Regions from separate parts of the Vibrio sabulosilitoris genome, predicted to be linked through region 2. Evidence: riboswitches for the same ligand, from Rfam matches in the RefSeq annotation. Region 2 holds a riboswitch; the other holds the start of a gene.
What was found. Region 2 has a riboswitch for cobalamin ahead of ACZ5R2_RS09735 (cobalt-precorrin-5B (C(1))-methyltransferase). Riboswitches for the same ligand answer to the same signal wherever they lie in the genome.

Region 1 (6,211 bases), 1.6 Mb from region 2:
AAACTGTGGTCATAGTTCTTGCCGCAGTACTCTGGTGAGAGTTGTTGGCTGTCTACAGTAATTATCTCTGTCTCTATCCCTCGAGCGATTATCTCCTCTGCCAATATACTACTTGGCTGATTTAACAAAGGAAGGACACACTCCCACCCTGCAGGTTCAATGTAGCTTTTGCGATACTCGGCAATGCCATTGCAGAACATATCACCAAAAGCGACTGCATCGATTGGTAAGCCGCTGGCTCTTAGGGCCTTTAATATTGTAGCTTGATACTGTTCATTGGGCGGGAAGGCTTGTTCCAGCTCTATTAATATAAGAGGAACACCAATTGAGTTAGCCTGTGCTTGAACGACTTCAATTGGAGTCGCTTGAAACGGCACTATACCTTTTACATAAGTTGTGAAAAGCCCAACAACATTATAGTTATGGCTCTCGTTTAGTCGCTCTAATACGAGAGTGGCATCCTTCCCACTTGACCAACTGATAATAACGTTCTTTTTCATTCTGTTTTCCAAAGAGTAAAAAGCCACCCAAGGGTGGCTTTCGGCATTAAAACTGATAGTTCAATGTGGCTAGGATGTTTCGCTCTGCGCCTCGATAATATAGTTTCTCTCCAGTACCAAATACACTTGCTGCGGCCGTTTGATACTCTTCATCAAATAGGTTGTTAACTCTTAACCCCAGAGTTAACTGGTCTGTCGTATAAACGCCGACACCAAGGTCCACAGTTGTGTAAGCAGAGAGATATTCCCCTGTAGATGCAAACCTCTCCCCCACATACAACACTGCAAGTGAGGCATCCACTTTCTCGAAGCTCATCGTTGGCGTCCAACTAAACTTATGTTGAGGTCTACGAATCAGATCTTTATCCGATTTTTTGTCTTTTGCTGTCAACCACTCAGCTCCTATTTTATGGTTTACAACTCCAGTAGAGATCTCCAATCCAGCCTCAATACCCTCTATTTCAGCTTCAGCTATGTTCTGCGGTAGGTACGTTCCAGAATCCGACAACCCCCACTCGATCAAGTTTTTAAACTGTGAGTGATATGCAGCAAGGCTCCAATCAAACCATTGATGATAACCGTAAACGCCAATTTCCGTAGATTGAGACTCTTCTGCCTTGAGGTTTGGGTTTCCTTGCCCCGGCCAATACAGATCGTTGAAGGTAGGTGCATTAAACGCGGTACCTGAAGAGGCTACAAACTGAAACTGATCAGCCAATAAGTAACCTAGAGCAAGATTCCAGGTGTTGTGTCCACCAAAAGCACTATCATAATCGCGACGAATACTTGCCTCAGTGCTGAACCTGCCGAGCTCTCCAAATAGTGTCAAGAACGCAGCTTTGTTATCTCTATTTGTTTCTTCGTAGTCAGAGGTATTTGTTCCACCTCTACTGGCTCGTTCTGTGGCATAGTCAATACCTGTGTTAATGATAACAGGCTCAAAACCAACATAAGTTGTCACCCAACTAACGGAATCACGGTAGCCTGTTAACGTCGATTTAGCCAGCGTACCCGCTTTATCGCCATCTGCATTATGGTCTTTTGTAGAGCTAATCTGCACTTCAGATAAAAGGTCATTGGTACGATAATAAACAGCGCCCGTCAAACTGTAGAAATCACCCTCAGTTGAGTTACTGGGGGCATCAATGACAAATTGATTCGCATAATCAGCTTGAGAACTTTTGGTAAAGCCCGATAAAGAAAGGCCCCAACTATCTGATAAGTTATATTTCAAATTACCAAAAATAGTCTGACTGTCATAACCGTGAGTCTCGTTTTCAGGTGCTCCATCGTATATACGATAACCATCACTTTGTTCTTTATTGAAAACAAAAGCCCCAGTGGTATTGGCAGATATTGGCCCACTTGACTTCCACCCGAGCTGTCTCTGCCCTTGGTCACCAACACCGACCTGCAGTTCATGCGTACTTTCTTGGCCCTTGATAGTAGAAATACTAATCACTCCCCCCATAGCATCGGAGCCATAAACTGCGGCTCGAGGCCCGCGAATGATCTCAATGCTCTCTATCGCAAATGTTGGAATTAACCCAATTGACGCTTCTCCAGCGGTTGGTGAGTTAAGGCGCACACCATCTAGGATGACCAGAGCTTGCTTGGTCGCTGTTCCGCGAATGTATATGCCTGTTGCATTCCCTTTTGTACCTTGGGGATTAACTGTCACACCAGGCAGTGTTTTGATTAAGTCTAGAGCGGTTGTCGCTCGACTGACTTCAATATCGTCACGAGTAATCACGGATATCGAGGAGAGAGCCGACCGTTGAGATTGCTCAAAGCGATTAGCCGTTACCACCATAGTCTCATCAGTTTGATGATCTTGAGCAAAGGAAATCTGGGCGTGAGAAAGCAGCGGTGCTACGGCGACCGCAAGAAGAGATTTTTTCATTGTAAGTTCCTAAAACGCGTAAATCCTACTAGACATATCGTGACGCCTAGCTACTGGCAGGTATTCGGACTTAAGAGCTAAAGCCTACTTTCCCGACTTCCCACACTTATCCTAAAGTGCAGTGTCTTGATGGGATTTCGTTCTCTCATACCGCTGCGCGTCAGTTCTGGATTCTCACCAGATTCCCTTTCAAGGCTTCTATACTAGATACAAGCCACCAGCTCGGGGAGCATAGTATTGTGCAACCTATGGAATGTCCAGAACTTGGGCGTTATTTCATCGCGGGTGGACGATGTTCACTCCTGGCGCGAAAACATACGATTATTTTGCATCGAAACTGGACATCATCATTTGATTGAATAAAATCTGCGCTCTGTTTGAAAAACGCACCCTATAAGGTAACACCATGGCCTCTCTTGAAGTAAACCCACAAACCTACCAGCAGCAGCTAAGTGAAAAAGTAACTTGTCTCACCGAGATGTTTACTGAATTTGGCGCTCCAGAGCTGGAAGTGTTTGAGTCTCCTGAACAGCATTATCGTATGCGTGCAGAATTTCGAGTTTGGCATGAGGGTGAAGATCTTTACTACATCATGTTCAACCAGCAAACGCGTGAGAAATATCGTGTTGATCAGTTCCCAGCCGCGAGCCGACTGATCAATGATTTGATGCCAATGCTGATGGACGCGATGAAAGATAACGACACTCTGCGTCGTAAGCTATTCCAAGTAGACTTCCTTTCAACCCTGAGCGGCGAGGTCCTTGTATCACTTCTATATCATCGCCAGCTGGATGAGGCATGGATTGAGCAAGCCAAGACACTAAAACAGCGTTTGAATGATGAAGGCTTTAACCTCAATCTCATTGGTCGCGCGCGTAAGATGAAGATTGTCTTAGACCAAGACTTTGTGATTGAAAAGCTCAATGTCCACGGTGATAGTTACATCTACCAACAAGTTGAAAACAGCTTTACCCAGCCGAATGGTAAGGTTGCTGAAAAAATGCTTGAGTGGGCCGTTGATTGCACCCGCAATAGCCAAGGTGATCTGCTGGAGCTCTACTGTGGTAACGGCAACTTCTCACTAGCGCTAGCGCAAAACTTCGAGCGCGTATTGGCGACCGAGCTGGCAAAGCCATCGGTAGACTCAGCGCAGTACAACATTGCGGCGAATAACATCGACAACGTACAGATCATCCGTATGTCGGCAGAAGAGTTTACTCAAGCAATGGAAGGACAACGCGAGTTCCGCCGCTTAAAAGACGCCGGTGTTGATCTTAAGAGCTACAACTGCAATACCATCTTTGTTGACCCACCGCGTGCTGGTATGGATGAGGACACCTGTAAGATGGTACAAGGCTATGAGCGCATCCTGTATATCTCTTGTAACCCAGAGACCCTTAAGCAGAACCTTGAGATCTTAGGCGAGACCCATAAGATCACTCGCTTTGCGCTATTTGACCAATTCCCATATACCCACCACATGGAAGCGGGTGTGATGCTAGAGCGCAAGTAATTCCCTGAAAAATGAAAAAACCGCCACTAGGCGGTTTTTTTATATCCAAAGCTCAGTCAACTCTAGTGAGTACAGACATTATGCCAATGGTATAGGCTAAGCGCTTTCTTCTTCACTACTTTTCGTTGCGCCAATATAACCAAGCTTGCGCCCGAGCCAGAACAGCAGAGCCATTAGGATAATGATGGAAAAGAAGTTTGAGCCCGCCTCTGGGTATTGAGCCTTGATAAATGCGGAGTGACCAAAGCCTCCCACCAAGAAACACGCCAATCCAACAAGGGGTAGATCCTCGGAGATCGGTTTGTCTAAATAGTCTTGATACAGTGCTTGCACAGCCAGCACCATCGCAATCCATGGAAAGATTGAGAATGAGACTGCACTTATCGTCATCCAAGACAAAATCGCGTCACCACACAAACCTGCAATGAGGGCCAGGATCAGTGGTTTCTTTTCACAAGGCTGTGGGGATGGTGTTGTATTGTCCATTATTTATAATCACCTCTGTCTTTGTTTCGTTCACGCTCTTTGCGGTACCAGTGTGCTCCCTTGGCGACCATTCTGAGCTGAATGATCAGGCGCTCTGCTAACTCATCGCGCTCATCTTTGGTCTTATCCAGTGCCTCGGCACCGGAACTAAAGACTAGGATCACCGATGCTTCCGCTTGGGCAAATGCCTCTTCACGGGTCATCCCTGAGCCTATTAAGTACTCGGTTAACTCTGCCACAAAATGCTGGATCTCGCGCGCGACCGCCGCACGAAATTCACAAGAGGTGCCTGAGCGCTCGCGCAGAAGCAGGCGAAAAACGTTTGGGCTCGACTCGATAAACTCCATAAAGGTCTCGACCGAGGTGCGGATCACACTGCCCTCTTTGACGATTCGCTGGCGCGCTTGGCGCATTAATTGACGAAGAAGTAAACCTCCCTCATCAACCATCGTTAAACCCAGTTCATCCATATCCTTGAAGTGGCGGTAAAACGAGGTAGGAGCGATGCTGGCTTCCCGAGCGACCTCACGTAGACTCAAGTTGGAAAAACTTCGATCAGTACTCAACTGGCGGAACGCAGCATCAATCAATGAGCGGCGGGTTTTCTCTTTCTGCTGGGCACGGATCCCGTTAGGTTTCATATCTCTACATACCTTGTTTTCACTCTCGTCAACACTATACATGGATCTCAAGCTGAGCTTAAGTGCTCGACTTCGACTTTATGCGTGATCCTATCCAACCTGTCCAAGCCAATAACTGCAGTGAGTCGTAATCTGAGTTAATATTGCGCTATCAGAACGTTAACCGTACAAACAAGGATAGAGTATGGCACACAGCAACCATTTTGATGTAATTGTGATCGGTAGTGGCCCCGGCGGAGAGGGGGCAGCGATGGGCCTGACCAAGGCGGGGCTCAAGGTTGGGGTGATTGAGAAAGAAAGCAGTGTCGGTGGGGGCTGTACTCACTGGGGCACGATTCCCTCCAAGGCGCTGCGCCACGCAGTGAGCCGAATTATTGAGTTCAACAGCAACCCTCTGTTTTGTCACAACAATACTAGCCTGCACAGTACCTTTTCCAACATCCTCAACCATGCAAAGACCGTGGTCGACAAACAGACCCGCTTGCGCCAAGGTTTTTATGACCGCAACCAGTGTACGCTGATCTTTGGTACCGCCCGCTTCAATAGCAGTCATACCGTTGAAGTCGTCAAGCAAGATGGTAGCGTCGAGGAGTACAGTGCGGACCGATTTGTGATTGCGACAGGCTCACGCCCCTACCAACCAAATGGCGTTGACTTTAACCACCCACGTATTTATGACAGCGACTCGATCTTACGCCTAGAACATGACCCGCGGCATATTATTATCTATGGAGCTGGCGTTATCGGCTGTGAGTACGCTTCTATTTTCCGCGGACTGGGCGTAAAAACGGATCTCATCAATACCCGCGACCGATTGCTGGCATTTCTGGATAACGAAACCTCTGATGCGCTGTCTTACCACTTCTGGAATAGCGGCGTAGTGATCCGCAATGACGAGACATTCGACAAAATCGAGGGGACAGAAGACGGTGTCATCGTCCATCTCAAATCAGGAAAAAAAATGAAAGCAGACTGTATCCTCTACGCCAATGGGCGAACGGGCAATACGGACAAGCTTAACCTCGATCTGGTTGGGTTAACTCCAGACTCACGAGGACAACTGGCGGTAAATGGCAACTACCAAACCGAAGTCGGCCATGTTTATGCTGTCGGTGATGTGATTGGTTACCCTAGCCTTGCCAGTGCGGCTTATGACCAAGGGCGCTTT
Region 2 (6,211 bases):
ATCTAACAGCGCGTAACTGCGGGTTTTACTGTGGCGGGTACACCTTGGCATACTAACGAAGATAGCAGCATCGTACCCGGTAGTGACTTCAAACTGCTTTAGGTCATCATAGACATCCATTGCTCATTAAACTCCCTAAACAAGACTTTAGATAAGTATCAATAATGAAACGATATTTATTGATAGATACTATAACTATTTACAGTGTTTACATAAGCGTAACATGCACTTAGCAGCATGTGAAGCATTGGTTGCATATAAGTTTATTGCATAGCAAAAAGAGATTACCCCAACGTCCAAGTATACTAGGCCAAAGGGAGCCCTATTTTCTTGCCATAAGAATTAAGGCCTTCCGTGACGATGTCACTTTGGCGTCTTGGGAGAATGTAGCCTTTCCGTCCCAATATTAGCTAGGCGTTAAGTACAGAATATAGTAATTTGTCCACCCTGATTAAGTTATTCATCAAATTGAAGAAGTCATTGACTATGTTAAGAGTTGTCCTTCCTTTAGTGGCGCTGTTCTTTATGAGCTCCACCACTGCCGCGCCGAAAATTGACCAGAAAAAACTCGGCAAGATCCACGTTTGTCACTTGAGCCCATTTACTGAGGACTATATTGATATTGGCCTTACTAAAGCGATTGCTCAGCAAAAAACCGCCAAACTGTGTGAGGCGAAACATGGGCAATCGAGTATGTTCTGCCGAGCTGAAAAGGCCGTGTGTAAGACTGCCTCACTGCTCTAGTTCAGTATCATCATAAGTAGATGAATTAGTCGGCAACGTCTTGTTGGTTTTTTTTGAGCAAAATTCGATTAGCCAAGAGTCTCTTGTATAAATTCCTTTCCGCACTCTAGATTCGGGGAGGGGAATTCAGCCAAAAAGAGCAGCGTTGTAAATAGTTAGGATGGTGTAGAGGATATGCTTTTAGGGCAAACTTAATTTGATAGTTGAATTAAATAAATCACTATAGACAGGCACAGTTAGGAACATAGAGTAGCGTTGATTATCAGCGTTACTTGCTCGCCGAGCCATAGGAATAGGCAACATGCAAGACAAAAGCAAATTAGTAAGAATCCAGACGATTATTGATCAAAAAACCAAACCCGTCGGCGCTTTGGGACAAATAGAAGACGTGGCCAAGCAACTGGCGCTACTGGGGTGCAATGACACCGTCGAACAGATTGATGTTGAGAGCCCTGCGCTACTCGTGTTTGCCGGTGATCATGGCATTGCCGAAGAAGGGATTAGCATTGCACCGAGTATTGTGACCACACAAATGGTGCAGAATTTTATTGCGGGCGGTGCGGCCATCAACTGCTTTTGCCGCTCAAACGCTATCCCTCTCACGATTGTCGATTGTGGCATTTTGACCGACATTGAGCATGCCTCGCCAAACTTTGTCAAACAACGCTTGGGGTCGATCACGCAAAACTTTGTTTACCAGTCGGCGCTTGACCCACTGCAGCTTGCCAATGGATTGGAGTTTGGCCAAGCAATCGTTGCCCAAAAGATTGAGCAAGGGTGTAACTTGATCATGTTTGGCGAGATGGGGATCGGCAATACCAGCAGCGCCTCGGCACTATTTGCTGCCTTGAGTGGTCTTTCGGTCCGTGACTGTGTCGGCAAAGGTACTGGCATTGACGATACCCAACTCGAGAAAAAAGTAAGCTTAATTGAAGCGGGGGTGGCGCGAGTACAGCAAGGGACTCCAACGGTAAAAGAAACACTGCGCCAGTTAGGCGGCTTTGAGATAGTTCAGATGGTGGGTGGATTTATCGAGGCATCTCAACGTCGCGTGCCAGTGTTAGTCGATGGCTTTATTGTATCGGTTGCGGCTTATGTTGCGGTGCAAATCGACCCTAATGTTCGTGAGGTGCTATTGTTTGCTCATCAGTCAGATGAACACGCGCACCAAAGCGTATTAAAGTCGTTGCACGCCCAGCCACTGTTATCGCTGAACATGCGTTTAGGCGAAGGGACAGGGGCAGCGTTGGCCTATCCACTGGTGAAAGCCGCCGCAGAATTTTACAACAATATGGCAAGCTTTGAAGACGCTGGTGTGACCGTGTAACTACAGATGGAGCAAAAGCCATCGGTACCCGGTTAGTTTGGGCTTCGGGCTCGACTTCGTGATATTTATGTCACTGCCATGGCATCAGTAAGCTATTGATGGCTTGAGCTATTCTAGAAAATAGGTATATTGTTCTCCATATAGATAGATTACCAATCAGGAGCAGTCGCTGTTCACCTTGGTTAAGGGAGCCCATATAAAACGGCAATGCTAATGATGCATCGAAAGACGCCTCAGAATGTCTTGAGCGTTATGTGTCAACCCACTTATCCAGAGCAGAGAATACCTGAGCTTGGAATAAAACATTTAAAACTGTATTTAGTGGCTGAATACGTTCAGCCTCCAGTGAATCTGGTGAAAATCCAGAACTGTACCCGCAACTGTAAGCGAAATTCGTTTCGTAAGTCAGACCCTGCTAAATACACAGCACCAACACCAAAACTACCTGGGCGGGAGCACTCAGCGTCGTTTATCTTTCGATATCGACACCTGCCCGCATAACTTTTTTTAGGCGGACTCAGTGCATGCGCTGAGCAGAAGTAACTTGTGGGCAAACTCAAACGTTCAACATCCAATCAAGACTTACGCGGTGGTTACACCACAGGCGCGTGCGCGGCAGCGGCGGCCCGTGCGGCGGTGCGCGGCTTGATTGACGGTCAAGTTTCTCACCAAGTCAGTATTCAAATTCCCAACCGAGAGTGGGTCAATTTTACCCTTGCTCGCACCGAAATTGTGGCCAATCAAAATGCGGCGAAAGACGCGGTTGCTGCACACTCTGAGCGCTGCAATGTTAATTGGGCCGCTATCAATTCAGTGCTGTGCGGGGTGATTAAGGATGCGGGAGACGATCCAGATTGTACCCACGGACTCGAAATTCAGTGCCAAGCCCGTTTAGTCAACGCACCAGGTATCCACCTAAAGGGGGGCTTGGGCGTCGCTGTGGTAACCAAGCCGGGCCTTGAACTGCCCGTGGGGGAGCCAGCGATTAACCCTGTGCCACGCGCCAACATCATCGAGATGGCCCGCCTGGAATGGCTAAACGCCAGTGAATTATGGCAAGACCACTATGGCGTTGAGCTGACCATTATTGTTCCCGGCGGCAAAGTCGCTGCCAAAGAGACCATCAATGAGCGCCTTGGGTTAATCGGCGGGATATCCATCTTGGGCACTCGAGGCACAGTCATACCTTATTCAACCTCAGCCTTTGCCGCTTCTGTGCGTCAATCTATTCAAATAGCCCAGGCAAACGGCTTGTCACATGTGGCATTGACCACAGGCAGTCGCTCGGAAAAAGCTGCTCGACAATTGTTACCGCGTCTAGAGCCGATGGCCTTGATCCAGGCAGGAGATTTTATCGGAGTTGGATTGCGCGCAGCAAAGCGTTATGGGCTTGCAAGCGTCACCTTGGTGGTGATGATTGGCAAAATGGGTAAGCTGATTTCTGGGCGAATGATGACCCACGTTTCGGGCCATCGCATCGATTTCACGCGAATGGCCGTGCTAGCAGAGCAATCGGGCCTTCCCAGCGAGCTTTGTCAGCAAATCGCTCAGGCCAATACCGGGCGACATGTGCTTGATTTGGTGCGCAAGCACAGCCCAGAGCGTTATTTCAATCGTCTGTGCGATGAAGCCAAGGCGCACGCAAGCAACTACATAACAGACGCACTGGCCATCGATGTTGTGCTGGTTGATTTTAATGGTCAACCGCTCGGGCGCAGCGCTTCTTATCAATAGGATTAATTCGGATCGAGTTGTCGATTCTCTCACTACGGACTCACACAATGGATACTGTAAAAGCCCCTGCCAGCATGCAACAAATGACGGCGCAAGGGCATCAAATCGAAACGGATTCATTTTCAATTATCGACCGTGAAATGGAGACGTTACACGGTGGGCATCGCTTTGAGCCACAACAATGGCAGGTGGTGCGTCGTGCTATTCATACCACCGGCGATTTTGAATTTGCCAAGCTCTATCAATTTAGTCGTGGCGCAGTCGATGCTGGGATAACGGCGCTGCAGCAGGGTTGCCCGATTGTCAGCGATGTCAGCATGATCATCAGCGGTATCAGCCCGATGCGAACTAAGGTGCATGGTAATCAAACCTACTGCTTTATTAGCGACCCAGAGGTGATCGCTAAAGCCAAGCAAACCGGAGAAACTCGCGCGATTTGGGCAATGCGCAAGGCACGCGATCTCGGGCTATTAGATAGCGCGATTATTGGGGTTGGCAACGCGCCGACCGCCTTATATGAAGTGCTGCGCATGGTCGATGCTGGGGAAATTACTCCAGCCTTGATCATTGGCATCCCAGTCGGTTTTGTTAAAGCGCAAGAGTCCAAGCAAGCGTTAATCGAGCAAAATAATGTGGATTACATTGCCAGTGTCGGTCGCAAGGGCGGTAGCTCGCTGGTGGTATCCACCATTCATGCCTTGCTCTATCAAACGGTGGAGGTGTCATGAACGCGATTGTCAATCGTCCTCAGCCCAACATCTATGTCGTAGGCGTTCCCGAGGACGGCTGCGTCAGCTTGACCAGTAAAGCGGTCTGTATTGTCAGTCAATCTCGCGTGGTTGCGGGCCATCCAAGGCACAGAGCGTGGTTTCCGCAGTTTGACGGTGTGTTTCTCGATATGACGCAAGGGTTCAGCACCTGGCTCAGTCACGTGATTGATGAGAGCGAAGAGGGCGGTGTGGCGATCTTGGCCTCTGGAGACCCGCTATTTTTTGGTATCGGCTCGACCCTATTAAAGCACTTACCGGCTGAAGAGCTTGGCTTTATCCCTACCTCAAGCTCTCCCCAATTGGCGTTTGCTCGCCTTGGCCTTGCGTGGCAACAAGCGCAATTTTTATCGGTGCACGGGCGAGCGCTCAACGGCATCGTGGCGAGGATGCAAACTGGTGACCTGTTTGCGATTCTGACCGACAATCAAAACACACCACAAATATTTGCGGCTCATTTGCTGCAATACGGCCAAGTGGACTGGACATTACATGTGTGTGAGCAGCTAGGGGGCATTGACGAAACCGTTCGGACATTTACCCCGCAAGAGCTTGCCCACAGCATGATAGCGTTCGATAAGCTGAACCTGGTCATTGCCCAGCGCCAGCCATCCACTGTTGGCGCGGCTCAGCGCTGGGGTGGGTGTGGACAGTTTGCATCGGACCAAGATTTTTCCAAACGCATGCCGAAAAACGGCCTGATCACCAAGCAATCGGTGCGCAACCTCGCCCTGACGCAGCTTAAAATCTCCGCCCAAGATGTGGTTTGGGACATTGGCGCAGGCTCTGGGTCGATTGCGATTGAGTCGGCCAAATTTGCCATCCAGGGGCAAGTGTTTGCGATTGAGTCTAACGCCGCCTGCTTTGAGGCGATTGAAGCCAACTGCTTCGCCCATGCGACCGACAATGTCCATTTGATAAAGCACAAAGCGCCGCAAGCGCTGGCAGAGCTTCCCGCGCCCAACGCCGTGTTTATTGGCGGCTCACGCGGGCAGATGGCCGATATTCTCAATCACACATGGCAACGGTTACAACACCATGGACGGCTAGTGGTATCCGCAGTGACCGTGGATACCGTAGGGGAAATTTATCACTGGGCCAAGCAGGCCAACGCGCCGTTTGAGGCTCAGCTGGTCAATGTTTCGTCGCTCAAACCCTTGGCCCATTACCACAGTTACCAAGGTGAAAACCCAATCCATCTATTCACCTTTACTAAAGCACCCTTTGCAGTGTCAGTTTGACAAATCGGGGTCAACCACCCCGACATTATAAGGCTCATCAAAGCCAGGAGAAATTTCATGAGCAATACATCAAGTTGTCAATCAGGGCCACAGGGGCAACTTTACGCGGTTGGCGTGGGCACGGGTGACAGTGAATTATTGACATTAAAAGCCGCGCGCCTGATCCAACAGGCTGATGTGATCGCTATTCCAGAAAAGAACAAAGGCTCGGCGGATTCTTTTGCCTGGCAGATCGTCACCGGTGCCATCGCAGAGACTGATATCCCAGGCGAGCGCTGCTTTCTCCATTTTCCGATGACGCGCGACCCGTCAATTAATGTACCAGCATGGCAGGTGGCTACAGCGACTATCTACCAGTACTTACTGAGCGGTAAGTCGGTGGTGTTCATTACTGAAGG

Region 1: linked by a shared signal. The riboswitch ahead of ACZ5R2_RS01300 (TonB-dependent receptor domain-containing protein) and the one ahead of ACZ5R2_RS09735 (cobalt-precorrin-5B (C(1))-methyltransferase) in region 2 are both predicted to bind cobalamin.

The regions. Positions count from the first base shown of each region.
Region 1 covers NZ_AP029599.1:248,129-254,339, forward strand. The annotation lists gene ACZ5R2_RS01295 (Dph6-related ATP pyrophosphatase) at 1-500, opposite strand, end outside; gene ACZ5R2_RS01300 (TonB-dependent receptor domain-containing protein) at 547-2,403, opposite strand; cobalamin riboswitch at 2,442-2,640, opposite strand; gene trmA (tRNA (uridine(54)-C5)-methyltransferase TrmA) at 2,810-3,916, shown strand; gene ACZ5R2_RS01310 (YijD family membrane protein) at 4,013-4,402, opposite strand; gene fabR (HTH-type transcriptional repressor FabR) at 4,402-5,043, opposite strand; gene sthA (Si-specific NAD(P)(+) transhydrogenase) at 5,228-6,211, shown strand, end outside.
Region 2 covers NZ_AP029599.1:2,066,847-2,073,057, forward strand. The annotation lists gene ACZ5R2_RS09720 (hypothetical protein) at 1-120, opposite strand, end outside; gene ACZ5R2_RS09725 (hypothetical protein) at 487-744, shown strand; gene cobT (nicotinate-nucleotide--dimethylbenzimidazole phosphoribosyltransferase) at 1,046-2,071, shown strand; cobalamin riboswitch at 2,374-2,505, shown strand; gene ACZ5R2_RS09735 (cobalt-precorrin-5B (C(1))-methyltransferase) at 2,618-3,805, shown strand; gene ACZ5R2_RS09740 (precorrin-8X methylmutase) at 3,853-4,533, shown strand; gene cbiE (precorrin-6y C5,15-methyltransferase (decarboxylating) subunit CbiE) at 4,530-5,813, shown strand; gene cobI (precorrin-2 C(20)-methyltransferase) at 5,871-6,211, shown strand, end outside.